2 regions of the Rhabdothermincola sediminis genome follow, and region 1 is predicted to be linked to the other one. Evidence: predicted binding sites of a transcription regulator. Region 1 holds the regulator's gene; the other holds the start of a gene.
What was found. Region 1 encodes LexA, which represses DNA repair genes until DNA is damaged. Its sites were predicted from a motif close to CGAACNNNNGTTCG; they were not measured.

Region 1 (10,686 bases):
ACCTCGTCCGGGTCGATGCCCGCCCGCCGGGGACGTATCCCGCCGGACTGTACCGGGTTGATCCGGCTGCCACCGTGGCCATCGGCCGTCCGGCGAGTCTCACCTGGATGGGGTCGGTGCTGGTGCCGCTCGTGGTCGGGGTGGCGCCGGTGGTGGCGGGCGTCGGCCTGCTGGCTCGGGCCTGGCGGTCGCGAGCGGGAACGGAGCATGGGGCCCCATCCCTCGTGCCGCGCGGGCGCGGCGGCCTGCGGGCGGTCCGGTAGCCTCGCCGCCCATGGCCGATCTGCGCGCACGCATCGAAGACCTCTGGGAGCACCGGGCCGAGTTGGCAGCTGACGACGTGGAGGCCAACCAAGCGGTGTTCGAGGCCATCGCCCTGCTCGACCGCGGTGAGGCTCGGGTGGCCGAGATCGACGGTGGCGGGCAGGTGGTGGTGCACGAGTGGCTCAAGAAGGCGATCCTGCTGTACTTCAAGCAGTCGGCGATGGCCACCATCGAGCTCGGCCCGTTCGAGTACGCGGACAAGATCCCGCTGAAGAGCGGTTTCGAGGCGGCAGGGGTGCGGGTGGTGCCCGGAGCCTCGGCCCGGTTCGGGGCGTTCCTCGACCGGGGTGTGGTGCTCATGCCGAGCTATGTGAACATCGGCGCCCGGGTCGGGGCCAACACCATGGTCGATACCTGGGCGACGGTGGGATCGTGCGCCCAGATCGGTGCCAACGTGCACCTCTCCGGGGGGGTGGGCATCGGCGGGGTCCTCGAGCCACCCAACGCGGTGCCCGTCATCGTGGGCGACGACTGTCTGATCGGCAGCCGCTGCATCGTCGCGGAAGGGGCTCGGGTCGGCGACGGGGTAGTGCTCGGTGCCGGGTGCATCCTCACCGGGTCGATCCCGGTGATCGACGCGGAGACCGGCGAGGAGCTCGGCCGGGGAGTGGTCCCGCCGTGGTGCGTCGCGGTGGCGGCAACCCGGCCGCGATCGTTTCCCGGTGGGGAGTTCGGGCTGCCCTGCGTGCTCGTGGTCAAGCACCTCGAGCCGGGGGAGCGCCACGACAAGGCCGCGCTCAACGAGGTGCTCCGTACCCACGGCGCCGCGACCTGACCCATGGGCTCGGACCTGCTGGCGCTGGCGGCGTCACTGGTGGAGATCCCCTCGGTGAGCTGGCACGAAGCCGCGATCACCGACCATCTCGAGGCCCGGCTCCGGGCGGTGGCGGGTCTGGAGGTCACCCGGGTGGGCGACAACCTGGTGGCACGCACCCAGCTCGGCCGGCCCCACCGGGTGGTTCTGGCCGGCCACACCGACACGGTGCCCGCCGACGGCAACGAGGCGGCCGTGGTCGAGGGTGATCGGCTACGTGGGCTCGGTGCCGCCGACATGAAGGGTGGCCTGGCCGTCATGGTGGATCTGGCCGAGACGGTCACCGAGCCCGCGGTCGACGTCACCTACGTCTTCTACGCCCGCGAGGAGGTGGCGGCCGAGCACAGCGGTCTGGCCGAGGTGTGGTCGGCGCGCCCGGACCTGCTGGCGGGCGACGTGGCCTTGTTGGGTGAGCCCACGCTGGCAGCGGTCGAAGCGGGATGTCAGGGGACGATGCGCCTGCGGATCGTGCTGCATGGGGAGCGGGCGCACACGGCGCGGCCGTGGATGGGTCGCAACGCCATCCACCGGTTGGGCGGGTTGCTCACCGCCTTGGCGGGCTACGAGGAGCGTCGGCCGGTGCTGCAGGGTTGCCGATACCGGGAGGCGCTGCAAGCGGTGGCCGTCGAGGGTGGGGTCGCGGGCAACGTCGTGCCGGACCGGGTCGTGCTCGAGGTGAACCACCGGTTCGCGCCGGACCGCACCCCGCAGCACGCGCTGGCGCACGTACGGGAGGTGATCGCTCCCTGGCTGGAGGAGGGTGACGAGCTCACGGTGGTCGATCAGGCGCCGCCAGCCGCGCCAGCGCTCGATCACCCTCTGCTCGGCGCGCTGATCGAGCGCAACGGGTTGCCGGTGCGGGCCAAGCTCGGCTGGACCGACGTCGCCTTCTTCGCTGCTCGCGGGGTCCCGGCCGCGAACTTCGGGCCGGGTGATGCGGCGATCGCACACACCCGGGACGAGTACGTCGAGCGGGCCGACCTCGAGCGGGTGCACGGGGCGCTCGCCGACCTGCTCCGCCGCGGGGCTTGAGGTCAGGCTGGTCAGAGCTTGCGCAGCACGGTGACGACCCTCCCGTAGATGGTCACGTCGGCCGGATCGAGCTCCATCGGTGATAGCCGCTCGTTGGCCGGCACGAGAACCACCCTGCCGCCCTTGCGGTTGAAGGTCTTGACCGTGGCTTCCTCGCCGGGGATGCCGGCCACCACGATGTCGCCCTTCTCGGCCTCGGGCTGCGCCCGAGCGACGACGAAATCGCCGTCGAGGATGCCGGCGTCGATCATCGAGTCACCCCGGACCCGGAGCATGAACAGGTCGCCCTCGCCGCAGAAGTCGGCCGGCAGGGGGAGGACCTCCTCGACGTTCTCCTGGGCCAGCACGTCGGTGCCAGCGGCGACGTCGCCCACGAGGGGGACGTGGCGGACCGGGCGGCGGTCGATGTCGGGCGCGCCCGAGCTCGGGTCGTAGCGGACCTCGATCGCCCGGGGCTTGGTGGGGTCGCGCTTGAGGAAGCCGAGCCGCTGGAGCGTGGCCAGGTGGCTGTGCACCGTGGACGGGGAGGTGAGACCGACCGCCTCCCCGATCTCGCGGACCGACGGGGGGTAGCCGCGATCACGCATCTGCTGCTCGATGAAGTCGAGGATGTCCTGCTGGCGCCGGGTCAGCTGGGTCGGACTCGGTGACATCGGCGGTCTCCCTTCCTCGCCGCGTCGTCCGCGGTCGGATCGCCCGTGGACACGCCCACTCGTGGTCGTGCCACTCGTGGTCGCGCCGCAGCGGTGCTGCGAACAGATGTTCGTAGCGTAGCAACAGCCAGGCACAGGTGCAAACACCTGTTCGGGATCACCCTTGACCCGAACGCATGTTCGTGTCACCATGAGGGCCATGGATCGAACGCACGTTCCCGGAACACTTGTTCCCGCGGCCTCCACTGGGCGGGTGGTGCCGTGCCGGCGTGCGTTGAACCGGCGCAAGTGTCACACCCCCTGAGGAGACTCGTCCCATGGCCGCCGTCATCGTCCCCAACCGCCCGGTCGCCCCCCGACCTGTTCCCACCCCTGGCCTCGCGCCCGCTCGCCGGCCCGAGCTGCGGGTCATCCCTGGTGGCCGCAGCGCGGCCAGGCGCGCACCCGCGGCCGTCTACCGCCGCCGCCGGCTCGCGGCCGCGGCACTCCTCGTGCTGGTCGCCGGCGTCATGTACCTGGCGGCCATCGGCGCTGCAGCGTTGCTTGGTGGGCACCAGGTTGCCGGGCCGACCCGCGACTCCGGCGCCCCGTCGGTCCCGGCGCCCACCGGTGTAGCTCCGAGCCGGGCAGAGATGTACGTCGTGCAACCCGGCGACACCCTGTGGTCGATCGCGCGCCGGCTCCAACCTGAGGGCGACCTGCGCCCGCTGGTGGACCGGCTGGCCGACCGCAACGGCGGAGCGAGCATCCAGGTGGGTCAGCGGCTGTTGCTCGATGCGCCCGCCGACTGAGCGGCATCCCTCGGCTCACCGCCCGGCGCGGGCCAGCCCGAGCGTGCTCGTCCTCGCCACGCCTCGGGCCTGCGCTGTGCAGATCGCCGGCGGTAGCGTCGAAGGCGTGCGTTGTCCGGCCTGCACCAGTGTCGAGGACAAGGTCGTCGATTCGCGCATGGCCGATGACGGCTCCACGATCCGGCGCCGGCGGGAGTGTCTCGAGTGCGGTCATCGGTTCACGACCTTCGAGCGCCACGAGGAGCAGCCCATCGTCGTGGTGAAGCGCTCGGGCGACCGGGTGCCCTTCGACCGCTCGAAGATCGAGATGGGTGTGGTTGCGGCGGCGAAGGGCAGGCCGGTGACCCTCGAGCAGATCGGTGAGCTCGCGGCCGATCTCGAGGACCGGTTCCGGCTGGGCGGTGGGGAGGTCACGAGCGAGCAGATCGGGCTCGCGGTGCTGGACGGTCTGCGCGAGCTCGATCAGGTGGCCTACGTGCGCTTCGCGAGTGTCTACAAGGGGTTCGAGGACCCGGCCGACTTCCAGCGCGAGGTGCGGCTGCTCACCAAGTCGACCGCCCCCAAGCGTCACTGAGCCAGCTCACGGCGCAGGTAGCGCAGGAAGAGCGACCCGTCCTCCTCGAGCACCCGTGAGACCACGAGACCTTCCGGCTGCGGCGGCTCGGCCCCGTGAGCGCAGCGGGGGGACGGCCCGGCGACGAGCAGGGGAGCGATCGTCAGGCAGAGCTCGTCGATGACCCCTGCGTTGACCAGCTCGCCATTGAGGGCCGGTCCGCCTTCGCAGAGGACCACTCCCGCTCCCGTCTCCCGCAGGGTCGCCAGCGCCGCCAGGGGGTCGAAGGTCGTGTCTCCGGCGTCGATGATGTCGGCCACGGCCGCCAGCCGGGCTCGGCGCTCGGCATCAGCCTTCTCGATGGTGAGCACCAGCGGCCGCCGGGCCGGGTCGGAGAACAGCCGGGCTCCCGGGTCGAGGTCGAGCCGGCCCGACACCACGGCGATGCGGGGGTGCGGTTCCTGGCCTCGCTCGAGGCGGAGGCGTTGGTCCCGGGCCGAGGTGCGTGGTGGGCCGTAGTGCTCGGCTCGCACGGTGCCCGCCCCCACGAGGATCACGTCCGCGATGGAGCGCAGGGCGGTGAAGATGGCCCGGTCGGCGGGGCCCCCGAGACCACCCGAGCGGCCCTCCAGCGCCGTGGCGCCGTCCGCGCTCTGCACCATGTTCACGGCCAGCCACGGCCGGCGCTCGAGCGGCGCCCGCCGGTCGGTGCGATACAGCTCGGGTCCGTCGACGTCGCCAGCGGGCTCGGGGAGCAGTTGCCGCATGGCGCCGACGCTAGTAGCGACCGGCGGGAGCACTCGGCTCCGCCCGCGACCGCAAGCGAACCCAACGGGCCCGACCGGCGGCGGATGCCCCGCCGGCCGGCCAGAGCAAGTCGGGAGGTCCGGGCGACCGATTCGGCCGTGTTGCAATGTCGTTGCGGAGGCTCCAGGGTCCGCGATCGGGTGCCGATGCTCGGGTAGAACCCGCTGCAGAACGCCGTTCCAATCCGTTCGGGCTGCGTGAGCGGTCGGGTCCGGCGGTCTACCCGGCGGCGCGTGGTGAGTGGTGAGGAGGACGATGGGGGCTCTGCAGCGTGCGGTCGAGCCGGTCGGCGCGGTGCTCCACGCGGCGCGCCGACCGGCGTCCTACGCCGGTCAACTGCGCGAGGCCCTCTCCACGGTCATCACCGCGGGGATGTGGCCGCTCGGGTTCACCAGCTCGGACCTGGCCGACGTCGGCCGCCTCGAGGAGCTGCCGAGCACCGTCGAGACGCCCGTGCTGCTGGTCCACGGGTACGGGGCGAACAAGTCGAACTGGCTGTTCCTGCGCCGCTACCTGGAGCAGGCCGGCTTCGCCCGGGTGCACGCGTTCGACTACAACCCGCTCGCCGCCGACATCCCGCAGCTCGCGCAGCGATGCGCCGAGTGCGCTGAGCAGCTCCGGGGACGGTTGGGGGTGGAGCGCATCCATCTCGTGGGCCACTCCCTCGGTGGGGTCATCGCTCGCTATGCGGTGCAGGTGCTCGGCTTGGAGGGGGTCGATGTGTGCATCACCATCGCCTCACCTCATGGTGGGTTGCGGCTGGCTAGCTACGGCTCGCCGCTCGCGGCCCTGAGCCCCCTGGCGAGCGGGCTGCAGTTGCGCCCGGACTCGGAGGTCATGACGCTGCTGCGCTACAGCGCCCGTGCGCTCCCGACCCGGTTCGTGGCGTACTACTCGAACCTCGACATGATCGTCCCGGCTCGCCGGGCGATGATCCTCGAGCCGGAGCTGCGGGCGACCAACATCCTGGTCAAGGATCACGGCCACCTGTCCATCGTGCTGTCCCGTCGCCTCGCTCAGTCCGTCGTCGATCAGCTCGGCGCGGCCGAGGGTCTGCCCGGTTACGGATCGCCCGTCGTGGGGCTGCCCGAGCACGCCCTGGGCCGTCACCCGGTCGCGGGGTCAGCGGCGCCGGGCTCGACCCGGGCTACCGGCTGACACGCGAGCCGGCGCGCCTCGCGGCCGGGGCGTCCCCAAGCCTGTGGACGTGGTCACCGAGAATCCACCGCGAATTCACAGGGTTGTACCTCTTTTGTCCCACAGGCCGTTCTTCGTAGGTTGATCCGTGCAACGACGGCTGCGGCGCGGACGGCGGATGGTGGTAAGGCGTCTGCGTTCTCGCTGGCAGGACGACTCCTTGGGGGACCGCGTGAGGGGAGTGGGAGCTCGACGAGCGACCTCGAGTCCGCGCGGACACCTCCTGACCTGCTCGTTCGCGCCGCAGCACGCGTCGGTCTGCTGGCGTTGTGCTCCGACGGCTCCCGACTCGCGGATCAACCGTTGACAACCTCGTAATTACGGTGATGTAATCACCGAACATCTTGTGGCCAGGGGGGCACGTGGGGCTGGCAGACCACAACATCTTGTGGTGGTCGTCGCGGCGTGGCACACGGCGCGCCCGCGGCTCCCGGCTCGTCCGCCGGTAACCTGGAGAGCCCCCAGCGTTCCCCGAGCCACATCGACAGGCCCAGACACGGAACCGATCCGGGGAGGAAGCAGCCCATGGCCATGGCGCCGGAGCAAGCGGGCATCGGCATCCGCCGACACTTCACCACCGCGGGGGTCCACCCCTACGACATGGTGGCGTGGGAGCGTCGCGATGCTCGCATCACCAACTACCGAGACGGCTCGGTGGCCTTCGAGCAGACCGACGTCGAGTTCCCCGTGGGTTGGTCCCAGAACGCGACCAACATCGTCGCCCAGAAGTACTTCCGGGGGACCCTCGGCACCCCTGAGCGGGAGCACTCGCTCAAGCAGGTCGTCGATCGGGTGGTCGACACGATCACCGAGTGGGGTCGCCGCGACGGCTACTTCGTCGACGACGACGAGGCCCAGACCTTCAGCGACGAGCTCAAGTACCTGCTCATCACCCAGCGGGCGGCGTTCAACTCCCCGGTGTGGTTCAACATCGGGGTGGCCGGCGTGCCCCAGCAGGCGTCCGCGTGCTTCATCCTCTCCGTCGAGGACACGATGGACTCGATCCTCAACTGGTACGTGGAGGAGGGCACGATCTTCAAGGGCGGCTCCGGCGCGGGCATCAACCTGTCCCGCATCCGCTCGAGCCACGAGCTGCTGAAGGGCGGTGGCACCGCCTCCGGGCCAGTGAGCTTCATGCGTGGCGCGGACGCCTCGGCCGGCACGATCAAGTCGGGTGGCAAGACCCGGCGTGCGGCGAAGATGGTGATCCTCGACGTCGACCACCCCGACATCGAGGAGTTCATCTGGTGCAAGGCCCGCGAGGAGCGCAAGGCCCGTGCCCTCGAGGCCGCCGGGTTCGACATGAGCCTCGACGGTGTCGACATCACCTCCATCCAGTACCAGAACGCCAACAACTCGGTGCGGGTCACCGACGAGTTCATGCAAGCGGTGCTCGACGATGCCGACTGGCACCTGCGGGCCGTCACCACCGGCGAGATCATCAAGACCGTCCGGGCCCGCGACCTGCTGCGCCAGATCTCCCAGGCGGCGTGGGAGTGCGCGGATCCCGGCATGCAGTTCGACACCACCATCAACCACTGGCACACCGCCTGCAACACCGGCCGCATCAACGCCAGCAACCCGTGCAGCGAGTACATGCACCTCGACAACTCGGCGTGCAACCTGGCCAGCCTCAACCTGCTCACGTTCCTCGACGAGGACGGCACCTTCGACATCGAGGGCTTCGAGCGGGCGGTCGAGGTGGTGTTCACCGGCCAGGAGATCCTGGTCGGCAACGCCGACTACCCGACCGCGGCCATCGGTGAGACCTCACGCCGCTTCCGCCAGCTCGGGCTCGGCTACGCCAACCTCGGGGCGATGCTCATGGCCCTCGGCCTGCCGTACGATTCCGACGCCGGCCGGGCGTGGGCGGCGGCGATCACCGCCCTGATGACCGGTCATGCCTATGCCACCTCGGCTCGCACCGCGGTGCGCATGGGGCCGTTCGCCGGCTACACGGAGAACGAGGAGCACATGCTGCGGGTCCTCGGCCTGCATCGCGCCGCGGCGGCGGAGATCGACGAGGAGCTCGTCCCTCACGAGCTGCTCTCCGCCGCCCAGCGCAGCTGGGACGAGGCCTGCGAGATCGCATCCGAGTACGGGGTGCGAAACTCGCAGGCCAGCGTCCTCGCTCCGACCGGCACGATCGGGCTCATGATGGATTGCGACACCACCGGCGTCGAGCCGGATCTGGGGCTCGTGAAGATGAAGAAGCTGGTGGGCGGCGGCACCATGTCGATCGTCAACCAGACCGTGCCCCGGGCCCTGCGCACCCTCGGCTACAGCGTCGACGAGATCGACCGGATCGTCGCCTACATCGACGAGCACAAGAGCATCGTCGGAGCGCCCGACCTGCGGGCGGAGCACCTGCCCGTGTTCGCCTGCTCGATGGGTGACAACACCATCCACTACCTCGGCCACGTGAAGATGATGGCGGCGGTGCAGCCGTTCATCTCGGGCGCCATCTCCAAGACGGTCAACCTGCCCGAGGAGGTCAGCGTCGAGGACGTGGAGCAGCTCCACATCGACGCCTGGCGCATGGGTCTCAAGGCCATCGCGATCTACCGCGACAACTGCAAGGTGGCCCAGCCGCTCGCCACCGCGAAGAAGGAGAGAGCTTCCGACGCCCCGGCCGCGGCGACCCAGGTGGTGGAGAAGATCGTCGAGCGGATCGTGCAGGAGCCGGTGCGCCAGAAGCTGCCCCGCTCGCGCACCTCGCGCACCTTCGAGTTCCGAGTGGCGGACTGCAAGGGCTTCGTGACGGTCGGGGAGTACGACGACGGCCGCCCGGGTGAGATCTTCGTGCGGGTCTCCAAGCAGGGCTCGACCCTGGCGGGCATCATGGACGCCTTCGCCATCTCGGTGAGCCACGGCCTGCAATACGGCGTGCCGCTGCGCAGCTTCGTGGAGGCCTTCACGGGTATGCGCTTCGAGCCCGCGGGTATGACCGACGATCCGGACATCCGCATCGCCAGCTCGCTGATGGACTACCTGTTCCGCAAACTGGCGGTGATGTACCTCTCGCCCGAGGAGCGGGCCGAGCTGAACATCCTCACCACGGCGGAGCGCACCCAGCCGACGTTGCCCGGGGTGGAGGAGACCGTCGTCGAGACCCGCCAGGGTGAGCTGCCCGCCGACCCACCGTCCATCGAGTCGGCGTCCACGCTCGTGGGCCGGGTCGAGCCCGGTGTGGGGGCCCGCCAGCCGGAGGTGCGCCACAGCGACGCGCCGATGTGCATGCAGTGCGGGGTGCAGATGGTGCGGGCCGGGAGCTGCCACGCCTGCCCGAGCTGCGGCACCACCAGCGGCTGCAGCTGAGCTCGACACGGGCGAGTGACCGAGGTGACCGGGTCCGGTCAGCGATGCCGGACCCGGTCGCGACTCGTGGGGCTCGGTTGGAGGTGAGTGGCCCGCCGATCGCTGGGTAGAGACCGGTCATGCTGGTGGTGAGGCCCGGGCGGTGAACGAGCGCACGACCGTCGCCGCCGGTGTGACCGAGGTACGTCTCGCCCGGCTGCGTCGCTGGAACGTCGGGCTGGCGGTGCTCCACGGCGCGCAGGCAGTGCTGATCCTGGTCCTCGCTGGGCACTTCGCGGTCACCATCACGTCGACGTTCCCGACCGGGCCACCCGGCACGGCGCTGCCGGCACCGGAAAGCATCCTCGACGTGCGGGTCGGGCCGGCCTCGCCGTGTTCCTGGCTCTGGCGGCCGTCGATCATCTGACGACCGCCACGGTGGGTCGGGGACTCTACGAGCACGACCTGCGCCAGGGCATCAACCGCTTCCGCTGGGTCGAGTACGCCCTCAGCGCCACGGTCATGGTGTTGCTCATCGCGCTCTACAGCGGGATCACCGACGTCACCGCGGTCATCGCCATCGCGGGAGCGAACGTGGGGATGATCTTCTTCGGGTGGGTGCAGGAGCTCACCAATCCGCCCGGGCGGCCCAGGACCTCGATGCTCCCGTTCTGGTTCGGGACGCTGGTCGGGCTGGCGCCATGGATCGCCATCGCCACCAACGTCGTCGGTGCGGCGACGGTGCCGGGCTTCGTGTACGGCATCGTCGTGGCCCACGCCACGCTGACCGGGTCGGGGGCTGGGCGCGTCGTAGGAGGGTTCGAAGCCCGACGCCGAGCTGAGCCCGATGCGTAGCTCGCCGTAGTCGATGGTCAGGCTCGCCTTGATGTTCAGCCCCTTGACCGTGCGGACCACGTCGTCGTCGAAGTAGATGTCGGCCCACTCGTCCGCGCAGGCGTAGTCGCTCTGCCCGGGCCGCCCGCTGGGCTGCCAGTTCGCGGGGTGGACCAGGGTAGTCGTCCTCGGCCCCGGTCCAGATCCTGGTGCAGAACGGGAGCGGCTCCGGCGGGGTGACGGTCGCCGGAGGCGACCAGTAGGACGAGCGCCGAGGTGGCCGCGATCGCGGCGGCAGCCGCGAGAGCGATGGCGCAGCGCCGGGGGAGGTGGATGGCGGGCAGGTGGGGCATCGTCTTCTCGCTCGACGGCCGCTGTTCGCGC
Region 2 (10,686 bases), on a different contig from region 1:
GCTCGGCGAGCAGCCGGGGCGGCGACGGTGCTGGCCTGCGGCGGACTGGTGGCGGTCGGGGTGATGGCCTGGCGGTCCGGGGACGCCGAGCTGTGCTGTGCGGTGGAGGACCACCGGGCGGTGCTCGATCTCGCTGCCGAGCATGCGCACGACACCGGGCTCCCGAGGACGATCGTCGCCGCACCTGACATCGGCAAGCTCTCGTTCGAGAAGGCGGCTGTCCTCGTCGACCTCGGCTTCCTCGGGGACCCGGTGGCCGCGGAGATCCGCCGCACGCGCCCGGATCTCCTCGACGACTACCTCCTGCAGGTCCAGGTGCCCGATGTGGTGGAGGTGCACGGGATCTGGTCCTGCTACATCCACGACGACTGGGTCACCTCTGCGCCGTTCGGCACGCGGTACCGGTTGGCCCGCCTCGCTGGCGACCCGCCCGACCCCACGACCGACCCGCTCTGCGGTGACCGGGCACGAGGCCGCTCCTACGTGCGATCGTCCTCCGATCCCGGGTATCGCCAGGAGATCGACCTCACCGCCGCGCTCGCCCGACGGGTCGAGGAGGCCCCTTCGCTGGTCGCGGCGACCACGGAGCGATGCGCCGCCGGAGCCACCCACCCGCTCGACTGCCAATGGGTACGCCGTAGCATCCAGCGAGCCATGCCCGAGCTCCGGGCGGCCGGAGCCGATGACGCCACCGTCGAGGGCCTTCTCACCACCTCGCCCACGCCAGAGCTGGACCGGCTCTTCCTGCGAACACCCCCCGGCTGGTCGAGAGGTGCAGCCTCCGAGATCATCGAGGCGCTCGACCGTGGCTGATCGACGAGCCCGCCGCGGAGCCCGGGACGGGAAGTCGAACCCTCGACCTTCCTGACCGTCGTCGGCTGGACCAGCTGGCGACCGCCGCGCCGGTATCGTCGCCGTCCGTGACCCGTGACCGACTCGGCCCCTGCTCGCCGCGAGGGAGAACACCGAGGACCTGCTGGGCTGACCGGTCTGAACGATGGGAACCGCTGCTGCCGAACCATTTTGCCCCCGGGTGACGGTCCGGTCGCCGCGACGCGTCACGGCGGTCACCGCGGCGACGGCGTGCTCGAAGGCCTGATCGGCGTCGAGGGGGAGTACACGTACCAGCCGGGGTTCTTCGGGGTCGCGTTCCCGATGTCGCTCGTCGCGCTCGGTTCGATCGGCCTGGTGACCACCCTGGTGCTGATCTTCCGGCCGATCGTAGCGACGCCGCGGACCGAGGCCGACTGGGTCGCCGCGAAGCGACTCGTCCACCGGTACGGCACGGACACGCTGGCCTACTTCGCGCTCCGCCATGACAAGAGCTACTTCTTCTCGTCCGACGGTGACGCGATGATCGTCTACGCATACCTCGCGCGCTACGCGCTGGCCTCGGGAGACCCGGTCGGTGCAGCGCCGTCGATCGATCTGGTCATCGACGAGTTCCTCGACATGTGCGTCCGGCACGGTTGGGGCGTCGCGTTCCTGACGGTCCGGCAGGATCAGGTCGCGCGCTACGAGCGCCGGGGCCTGCGATCGCTCTACCTCGGCGACGAGGCCGTCATCGACTGCACGAGGTTCACGCTCGGAGGCAAGCGCAACAAGAGCGTGCGGCAATCGGTCGGCCGGGTCGCCCGCACCTACGACTTCGAGCTCGTCGCCGAGTCGGAGGTCGGTGCGGCGACCGTCGCGGCCTGCAACGCCGTCAGCGAGCGGTGGCGGGGCAAGGCGCCCGAGCGTGGGTTCACGATGGCGCTCGGCCAGGACGTCGAGGGCAAGGAGCAGCAGTACCTTCTCGCGATCTCGCACCACCGCGCCGACGCGAGCGTCGGGGGGTTCCTGCGGGCGGTGCCGGTGTACGGCGAACCGGAACCCGGCGGGACGGTGCCGATCGTGGGGCGCACCCTGGACCTGATGCGGCGCGATCCGGATACACGGAACGGGATGACCGAGTTCCTCGTTGCCAACACCGCGTTCGCATTTCGCGATCGCGGGGAGCGGGTCCTGTCGATGAACTTCGCCTTCGCGGGGCGCCTGTTCGGATCCGACGTGCGATTCACCCTCCGCCAGCGCGTGGCGCGTGTCCTCGTCTCCGCGCTGAACCCCTTCTTCCAGGTCAAGTCGCTGCGTGACTTCAACCGACGCTTCCGGCCCGACTGGGTGCCGCGGGTGATCGTCTACGAGGACCAGCGCTCGCTGCCACAGGTCGCGGTGCTGTTCGGAGCGGTCCAAGGCTTCGTGCGCCTGCCGCTGGTGGGCCGCTACCTCGTGCCGCGTCGCATCGAGCCCGGTCACGCCGGCGAGGCCGGTGGGTGATGAGACCCGGTCCCGGTTTCTGCGTGGCATGGTCAGAGCCTTACGAGCCTGGGAAGGGAATCGAACCCTTGACCTGCTCATTACGAGTGATACGGGCCTGAACGCTGTGCTCACCTGCGGAAGCGCAGGTCGGCGGCGAGCGTTGTGCGTGGGTGTTATCCGCTGTCGTCGACCGTCAGGTCGTCGGCGGCGGTCCGGGCACGGGCTTGGTGTAGTCGGTCGGGTCAGCGACCATCTCGAAGTCCTTGCGCCGGAGGTGATGGCACCAGGTCCGGCGGCCGGCGATCCGGAGGTGCGAGGCGTAGCCCACATCGGGCCGCCACGCGGCGAACTCGATCCACTTCCCGGTGTCGATCACGGCCTCAGCGGCCGGGAGCAGGTCGGTGTCGGCTGACATCAGGATGGCTACGTCGTACTCGTCGCGGGTCGCGCCCATGACCATGTCCACCGCGAGCATCACGTCGATGCCCTTCTCGCGGACCTCCCATTCCACGGGCTTGTCGTTCTCCCAGCGCGTCGGCCGGTAGTTGAGCGGGCGAGTGAACACCTCGACGCTCTGTTGGGCTGACCAGAACCGGAGCTGGCGCTGACAGGCCGCTTGCCCAGTCGGGTTGCGCTGCGCGTCGGACTCCCCGCGGTACACGCGTACCTGATCGAGCGTGCGGGGCTTCCCGGCCTCTTCAGCTCGTTGCCGGAGCAGGACCCCCAGTCGACGCGGGTAGATCTGCCCGAACGTGAAGTCGTACTTGGTCGACTCGTTGCCGAACACCTCGCGTGCCCGCATGTACGCGTTCTGGTAGTCGATGAACACCCTGAGCCGGTCCGGCACTGCCTGACTCCCGCATGAAAAATCCCCACCATTCCAGGCGCGAAGCCCAAAAGGTGGGGAGGATTGATGCGCAATGTACGACCGCCTGAGGCACCACACAACCCACCAGAACGGCCGTTCGACCCGGTTGAGCGTACCTGCTACTCGGGGGGTAGGACGAAGGGCACTGGGCGCAGAGGCAGCAGCCCTTGTCGCCCTCGTCGATGTGGGCGTAGTAGTCGACCTTCTCCGGTGTCGGAGCGTTGTGCTCACATCGCTCCTGCACTGCCAGGGCCGTTTCCCCTGGTCAGAGCCTTACGAGCCCGGGAAGGGAATCGAACCCTTGACCTGCTCATTACGAGTGAGCCGCTCTGCCGACTGAGCTACCCGGGCGAACAGGGTGCGTACCGTAGCAGTCGGTCCACCAGCTCACGACACCCCGTCCGGGCGCCCTGGCTCCCCGCGGCACCGCCGTCTACGCTCTCCCCGGCGTCGATTTTGACGGCTGGGGAGCCGGGGGCGACGGCGCCGACGCTGGGGGGAGGACCGAGTGACGCTCGATCACGGGCACCACGAGGATCTGGTGAACGGCACGGGCACCGGAATCGCCCGCGGTCCCGAACTGCTCCCGTTCCCGATGCCAGGGCCGGACGAGACCCTGGTGCGGGAGGCGCCCATCGCCATCTACTCGGTCGACTTCCGAGGCCGGATCCTGTCGTGGAACCCCGCGGCCGAGGAGATGTTCGGCTGGAAGGCCGGCGAGATCATCGGCCGACAGGTCCCGTTCCTGCCTGCCGAGGAGCGTGAACGAGCCGCCGAAGCGCTGATCCGGCTGATCCAGGGCGAATCGGTGCCCCCAGTCGAATACCGGCCGGTACGCAAGGACGGAACCCGGATCGATGCCCTCAGCTCGGCATCGGTCCTCACCGCTCACGACGGCACCCCGCTCGCGATCGTCGCGTACGCCATCGACATCACGGCTCAACGTCGGGCCGTCGAGACGGTCGCCCAGGCGGAGCACAAGTGGCGCGTGCTCCTGGAGAGCACCAACGACACGGTGACACTGGTCGACCACACCGGTCGGGTCAAGCAGACAACGGGTGAGTTCACCGACGTGCTCGGCTACCCGGCCGAGTGGTGGAGTGGGCGATCGGGCTTCGACCTCATCCACCCCGACGACCGCACCACGGCGCGGGAACTCTTCACCTGGGCGCTGAACCACCCCGGCGAGCCGATCACCGACGTCTTCCGGACCCATCACCGCGACGGTCGATGGGAGCTCATCGAGTACACGGCGGTGAACAAGCTCGATGACCCCGCGGTCGACGCGGTGGTGATCACCACCCACAACGTCACCGAAGTGAGATTGGCGGAAGCACTCGTGTCCGATGAGGCAGGGGTACTCGAGCTGATCGCCCGCAATGCCTCCCTGCGCGACATCCTCGACGAGGTCGTCCGCATGATCGAGTTCCACACCGGCGGTCGGGCGGGGGTGTTCATCCTCGATCGCGCCGCTCCGGCCGATGCCCAGGCCTGCGCGTCGTCCGAGTTGTTGCACACCCTGGAGGTTGCCGCGGCAGGAGGCGTAGCCGGCACCTGCGGGGAGGCCATCCGCCTCCGCGAGACCGTGATCGTCCCCGATGTCCGAACCCATCCGCTCACCGCCGCCGATCCCGGCCCGTTCCTCGTCGCAGGCATCCGATCGGCGTGGTCCCGGCCGATCCTGGACACGGACGACTCCGAGGTGCTCGGCACCATCGCGGTGTACAACCCCGACCCACGCGAGCCCACTCCACGGGAGCTCGACGTGGTCGGCGTGGCCTCGCACCTCACGGCCATCGCGCTCGAGCGCGACCGGGTCCAGCGCCGCCTCGAACATCAGGCCCGCCACGACCAGCTGACCGGGCTGCCGAACCGGTGGGCCATCGTCGAGCGGGTCGAGGCGGCGCTCGACCGCGCTGACGACCGGGGGGCGGTGGCCGTGGTGCTCATCGACCTCGATCGATTCAAGCTGATCAACGACAGCCTGGGCCACGAAGCGGGTGACACGGTGCTGGTGGCGTTCGGGGAACGCCTCCGATCCCTGGTGGGAGGAGACGATCTGGTCGGGCACTTCGGCGGCGACGAGTTCGTCGTGGTGATGGAGGGGGTCGAGGACATCGAGGTCGTCCACCGATTCGCGAGCAGGCTCGACCTGGCCCTCTCCGAGCCGTTCACGATCGCGCTGCGGATCGGCGACGCCGGGGAGCTCGCTGCGGTTCCGGTCGCCACCACGACGAGCGTGGACGTCGGGGGACCGATCGAGCACCAGATCTTCCTCTCCACCAGCATCGGGGTCGCCCTGGGGCATGACCGGTCGATGAGCGGCCATCAGCTCCTGCAACAGGCCGACACCGCGATGTTCCGGGCCAAGGACCGCGGCCGGGACCGGCTCGAGGTGTTCGATGACGGCATGCGGCGGCGTGCCGCCGAGCACCTGCGGATGGACCGTGAGCTGCGCCTCGCGGTGGAGCGGGCACAACTCCGGGTCCACTACCAGCCCAAGATCGACCTGGCGACCGGACGGATCATCGGCGCCGAAGCACTCCTCCGATGGGATCATCCCGAACGGGGCTTGGTCACGCCTTCGGAGTTCATCGGCCTGGCAGAAGAGACCGGGCTGATCGTCCGCATCGGCGCCTGGGTCCTCGACGAGGCCGTCCGGGCGGCCAGCACGTGGCGCGAGCGGGCCGGCACCGAGTCGTTCCGGATCTCGGTGAACCTCTCCCCTCGCCAGCTCATGGCTCCGGGATTGGTGAGCATGGTCGCTCGGACGCTGGCCCGCCACCGCTGGCCCCCCGGCCAGCTCGTCCTGGAGCTCACCGAGAGCCTCCTCATCGACGACGCCGATGCCGCTCTAGGCGTTCTCCAGCAGCTCGAGGTGCTCGGGGTGCAACTGGCCATCGACGACTTCGGCACCGGCTACTCCTCACTCGGGTACCTGCATCGCTTCCCCTTCGACGTGGTGAAGGTCGACCGGGAGTTCGTCGGACCTCTCGACGCGAACGGTGAAGGCTCAGCGGTGGCCGCCGCGGTCATGCACATGGCCAGGGCGCTGGATCTGCAGACCGTCGCCGAGGGTGTGGAGTCCGACGAGCAGCTCGCCGGGCTACGCGCCCTCGGCTGCGGGGCAGCCCAGGGCTTCTACTTCAGCGAGCCGGTGCTGGCTTCCGGACTGACCCGCCTGCTCGAGAACGACCCGCGCTGGTGATCCACCCCGGTTCAGCCGGGGCGCGACGGGACGGGCACGCCGCCGGCGTCATGTCGAGCTGCGGTCGCCGAGCTTCACGAACAGCGCTTGGAGCTGCAGGCGCTCGTTCGGGTTGCGTACGAGCGCCTGCGCCACCTGCTGCACGGCGTCGAGCGCGGCCACGGCAGGCTGCGGGCGAGCCGAGGCCAGGAGCTGGTCGCGGTAGCGGCGGGCCAGGGTGAGCAATCCGAAGCGCAGCTCGTCCACCCGGTGGCGGCGTTCCTCACGCTTGTGGCGCTCGGCGAGCTCCCGGCGGCCCGAGCCGCGCTCGCCCGAGCGCGACACCCGCTCCTCCAGCTCCTCCACCTCGGTGGCATGCCGGGCCCGCAGCGGCACGAGGGAGTCGTCGATCATGGCGAGCAGGTCGTCGACCAGCCGGGTAGCGGTCGCGCCCGTGCCGTCCAGGCGATCGGGCACCTCGTGCCAGGCCTGCCGGCGCAGCGCGAGCCGATCATCGGCGGCCAGCACACGCGCCCGGCGAAGATCCCCGCCGGACAACGCGGCCGCCTCCTCGGCACGGGCCTCGTCGACGCCCTCACCGACCAGCCGGGCCACGATCTCCCCGGTGGGCACGGGGCCGAGGTCGACCCGCACGCATCGCGACGCGATGGTGACCAGGTCCGCCGTGATCTCCTCGGCGAGCACCACGAAGAAGGTCCCCTCGGGTGGCTCCTCGATGGTCTTCAGCAACTTGGGACCGACCGCGGGGGTCACCAGGTGGAACTCATCGAGGACGAGCACCTTGCGATCACCCTCGACCGGCGTCCGGCTGGCGCGGTCGATGATGCGGTCCGCCTGCTCCGCACTGATCGACGCCCCGACTCGTTCGACCACCACCAGGTCAGGATGCTCCTCGGCCAGCGCCAGTCGCCGGTGCCGCTCGGGATCCGGGCGGCCATCGGCGAGCAGTTCCGCTGCGAACGCCCTGGCCAGCGCCCGCTTGCCGCTGCCGCGCGGCCCCACCAGCAGGTACGCGTGCACGGGAGACGCGACCGCGGCCTGCAGCTGGGCCACGGCCCGGGGCTGACCGACGACGTCGCCCCAGACGTCGACGATCGTGCCGGACGAGACCGTGGAGCTCACACCGGGAGTTGTAGCCGCTCACGGACCGCGCCGCGCACCCTGGCCGCGATCGCGTCCACCGAGCAGGTGCCGTCGAGCACCACCCAGTGATCGGGATCGGCTGCGGCCATGGCCCGGAACCCTCCGAGAACCCGGGCATGGAACGCCCCGTCCTCGCGCTCGAAGCGGTCGAGCCCCCGAACCAGCCTGGCCACGGCCATGTCGTGGGGGACGTCGAGGAGGATGGTGAGATCAGGCCACAGTCCACCTGTCGCCCATTCGCTGAGGGATCGCACCTCCTCGATCGGTAGCCCCCGGCCGTAACCCTGGTAGGCGATCGAGGACGCCGCGAAACGGTCGGTGACCACGTGCCGGCCGGCGGCGAGCGAAGGCCTCACCACTCCGGCCACGTGCTGAGCCCGATCGGCGGCCATGAGCAGCGCTTCCGCCCGGGCATCGAGCGCTCGGGTGGCCGGATCGAGCAAGACGCCACGGATCCGCATGCCGATCTCGGTTCCACCGGGCTCCCGGGTGAGCACCGCGCCCAACGCCTTCGCCAGCAGCTCCGCCTGGGTCGACTTGCCCGACCCCTCACCGCCTTCGAACGCGATGAACCGGGCGGTCACGGCGCCGACACGTCGTGGCGTGACGGATGGCTGGCCTCGCGCGCGGCGCGCAGCCGCTGCCCGGAACGCAGCGAGTGCAGCGCCAGGAATCCCGCGGCGGTGATGATGCCAGCGGCCAGCCACAACGCCAGGCGCACTCCCGGCAGCACGACGGTGACCGACCCGATCTCCACCGCGCCTCCGACCAGCAGGTCCGAGAGCCGCCCGAACGCCGCGGCCAGCATTGGCCCCGCGATCATGGCGACGAGCACGCACAGGCGGACGAGCGTGTTGAGCGAGCTGAAAACCCGACCACGCAGCTCGTCGGTGACCTCTTCCTGCAACATGACGAAGCCGATCACGTAGACCGGACCGACGAACACCCCCATGAGGAACACCGACACCACGGCCACCGTGAGGCTCGACGTCGATGTGCCGGCGAACAGAGCCGCGCCGGTGAAGAAGAGCGCCGTGGTGAAGACCTTCGCCTTCGGGAGCCGCTTCTGGAGTGCCGACACGATGATGGCGCCCGCCGCGACCCCGAATCCCAGAGCGGTCGTGAACAACCCGTAACCGGCGGCGCCAGCTCCCAGCACCTCGGTGGAGAACACCGCGCCGAGCGGTATGAGCATGCCCCCACCGATGAGACCGGTCGCCAAGCCGACGTTCACCGCCCGTACCGTGTGGTTCAGGAAGATGTAGTGCCAGCCCTCCTTCAGCTCGTGGAACGTCTTGGCGAAGTCGACACGACCGGGCCCGCCCGAGGAGCGCCGTCCTGCGCGAACTGGCAACGCCAGCGAGCGGATCATCAGCGCCGAGAACAGGAACGTCGCCACGTCGACGTACAACGCGAGTGACATCTGGTCGAGGCGCAGCACGCTCAGGGCGTCGATAGACGACAGCCGCTCGGACACCCCGGCCAGCAGCGCGAAGAGCAGCGCGGCGAACGGGAAGGTGCCGTAGGCCGCTCCGAGAGACAAGGAGTTCGCGGTGGTGAGCTGCTCCTGCGGTACCAGGTTCGGAACGGTCGCGTCCTTTGCCGGGGACCACAGCAGGGTGAAGACCTCGAGCACGAGAGACGCCACGACCAGACCAGCGAGGCTGTTCACGAACGGCAACGTGGCGATCACGCAGGCCCGCCCGACGTCGCACACGACCATGACCCGCTTCCGGTCCCAGCGATCGACCAGGACTCCGGCGAGCGGCCCGAAGAAGAACCCGGGGATGATGCGCGCCGCCATCACCAGTGAGATGGCTCCCGCACCGCCTCCGTCACCGATGCGAGCGGCCAGCAGGATGATGGCCGAGAACCCGAGCCAGTCCCCCATCGACGAGACGACCTGCACCAGCCAGAGCCGGAAGAACTCGTGCGTGCCGAAGAGCCGGACGTGCCACCCGGGGCGGTCGCTCGCCGAGCCGGGGTACATCGTGTCGGTCGGATCTCCCCTGCCTTCGGCGGCGAGCAGCGCGTCGGCGATCACCGACGCTTCACCCGCCGCCCCGATCGTGGTCCGGGCGCGATCGGGTGAGGGCGCCGCAGTCGCACCGAGATCGGTGGACACGGCGTCGGCGTGAGAGGGGTCAGGTCGCAGGACCGCCACGGCCCACCACGTTAGAACGCACGGCCGGAACGACCCCGGGACCGACCGGTCAGGCGGTAGCGGTCGTCTCGCCCCCAGGTGCCGATCCCGCGGTTGCCCGGTCCTCGGAGGTCGCCCGCCTCGTCGCCGCTGCCTTCTTCGTGCGAGCGGGAAACGCCGTGATCTTCTCGCCCTTCGCGGCCTTCTTCGCGGCCTTCTTCGCGGTTGTCTTCGCCGCTGCCTTCTTGGCGGCTGCCTTCTGCGCCGCCGGCTTCCCGGTAGCGGCCTTCTTCCGAGCCGCCTTCTTCGCTGGTCCGCGATCGCGCCGGTCCTGAAGCAACTCGGCGGCCCGCTCGTCGGTGATCGTCTCGGGGTCGTCGCCGCGCCGCAGCGACGCGTTGGTCTCCCCGTCGGTCACGTACGGTCCGAAGCGGCCTTCCTTCACCACCATCGGCCTACCGCTCACCGGATCGGGACCGAGCTCGCGCAGCGGAGGTCGGCTGACCTGGCCGCGCCGCCGCTTGGGCTCCGCGTAGATCCGCAGAGCCTCCTCGAGGGTGATCGTGAAGAGCTGCTCCTCGGATTCGAGGCTGCGGCTGTCGCCGCCCTTCTTGAGGTACGGGCCGTAACGGCCGTTCTGCGCGGTGATCTCGGTGCCGTCGCTCGGGTCCACACCGACCACCCGAGGAAGGCTCAGCAGCCGTAGCGCGTCGTCCAGGGTGATCGTCTCGAGCGACATGGTCTTGAACAGCGAGGCGGTCTTGGGCTTCTGCTTCGACCCCTCGACGACCTCGCCGAGCTGCACGTAGGGGCCGTACCGACCGGCCCGGGCGATGACCGGAAGACCCGTCTCGGGATCCTCGCCCAGCACTCGATCACCGCTCGGTGCCTCGAGCAGCTCGATCGCCTTGTCGAGGGTGAGCTCGTCGGGTGGGAGATCCTCGGGGATGTTCGCCCGGTCGTCCCCCCGGCTGAGGAACACCCCGTATCGCCCGACCCGCACCTCGACGAGCTGGCCGTTCTCGT

Region 2: HZF19_RS04610 (NYN domain-containing protein) is a predicted target of LexA. The motif match lies at 3,253-3,266, and genes of this name have one in related genera.

The regions. Positions count from the first base shown of each region.
Region 1 is NZ_JACFSZ010000022.1:597-11,282, forward strand. Features, by position in the region: gene HZF19_RS14905 (hypothetical protein) at 1-263, shown strand, start outside; gene HZF19_RS14910 (2,3,4,5-tetrahydropyridine-2,6-dicarboxylate N-succinyltransferase) at 275-1,099, shown strand; gene dapE (succinyl-diaminopimelate desuccinylase) at 1,103-2,170, shown strand; gene lexA (transcriptional repressor LexA) at 2,182-2,823, opposite strand; gene HZF19_RS14925 (LysM peptidoglycan-binding domain-containing protein) at 3,141-3,614, shown strand; gene nrdR (transcriptional regulator NrdR) at 3,721-4,188, shown strand; gene HZF19_RS14935 (pyrimidine reductase family protein) at 4,182-4,934, opposite strand; gene HZF19_RS14940 (esterase/lipase family protein) at 5,230-6,132, shown strand; gene HZF19_RS14945 (vitamin B12-dependent ribonucleotide reductase) at 6,697-9,489, shown strand; partial or broken gene heR (heliorhodopsin HeR) at 9,734-10,323, shown strand.
Region 2 is NZ_JACFSZ010000004.1:105,824-116,509, reverse strand. Features, by position in the region: gene HZF19_RS04620 (glycosyltransferase family protein) at 1-813, shown strand, start outside; gene HZF19_RS04615 (bifunctional lysylphosphatidylglycerol flippase/synthetase MprF) at 1,084-2,316, shown strand; gene HZF19_RS04610 (NYN domain-containing protein) at 2,492-3,145, opposite strand; tRNA gene HZF19_RS04605 (tRNA-Thr) at 3,445-3,517, opposite strand; gene HZF19_RS04600 (sensor domain-containing protein) at 3,675-6,374, shown strand; gene HZF19_RS04595 (DNA polymerase III delta subunit-related protein) at 6,423-7,496, opposite strand; gene tmk (dTMP kinase) at 7,493-8,101, opposite strand; gene HZF19_RS04585 (MFS transporter) at 8,098-9,681, opposite strand; gene topA (type I DNA topoisomerase) at 9,731-10,686, opposite strand, start outside.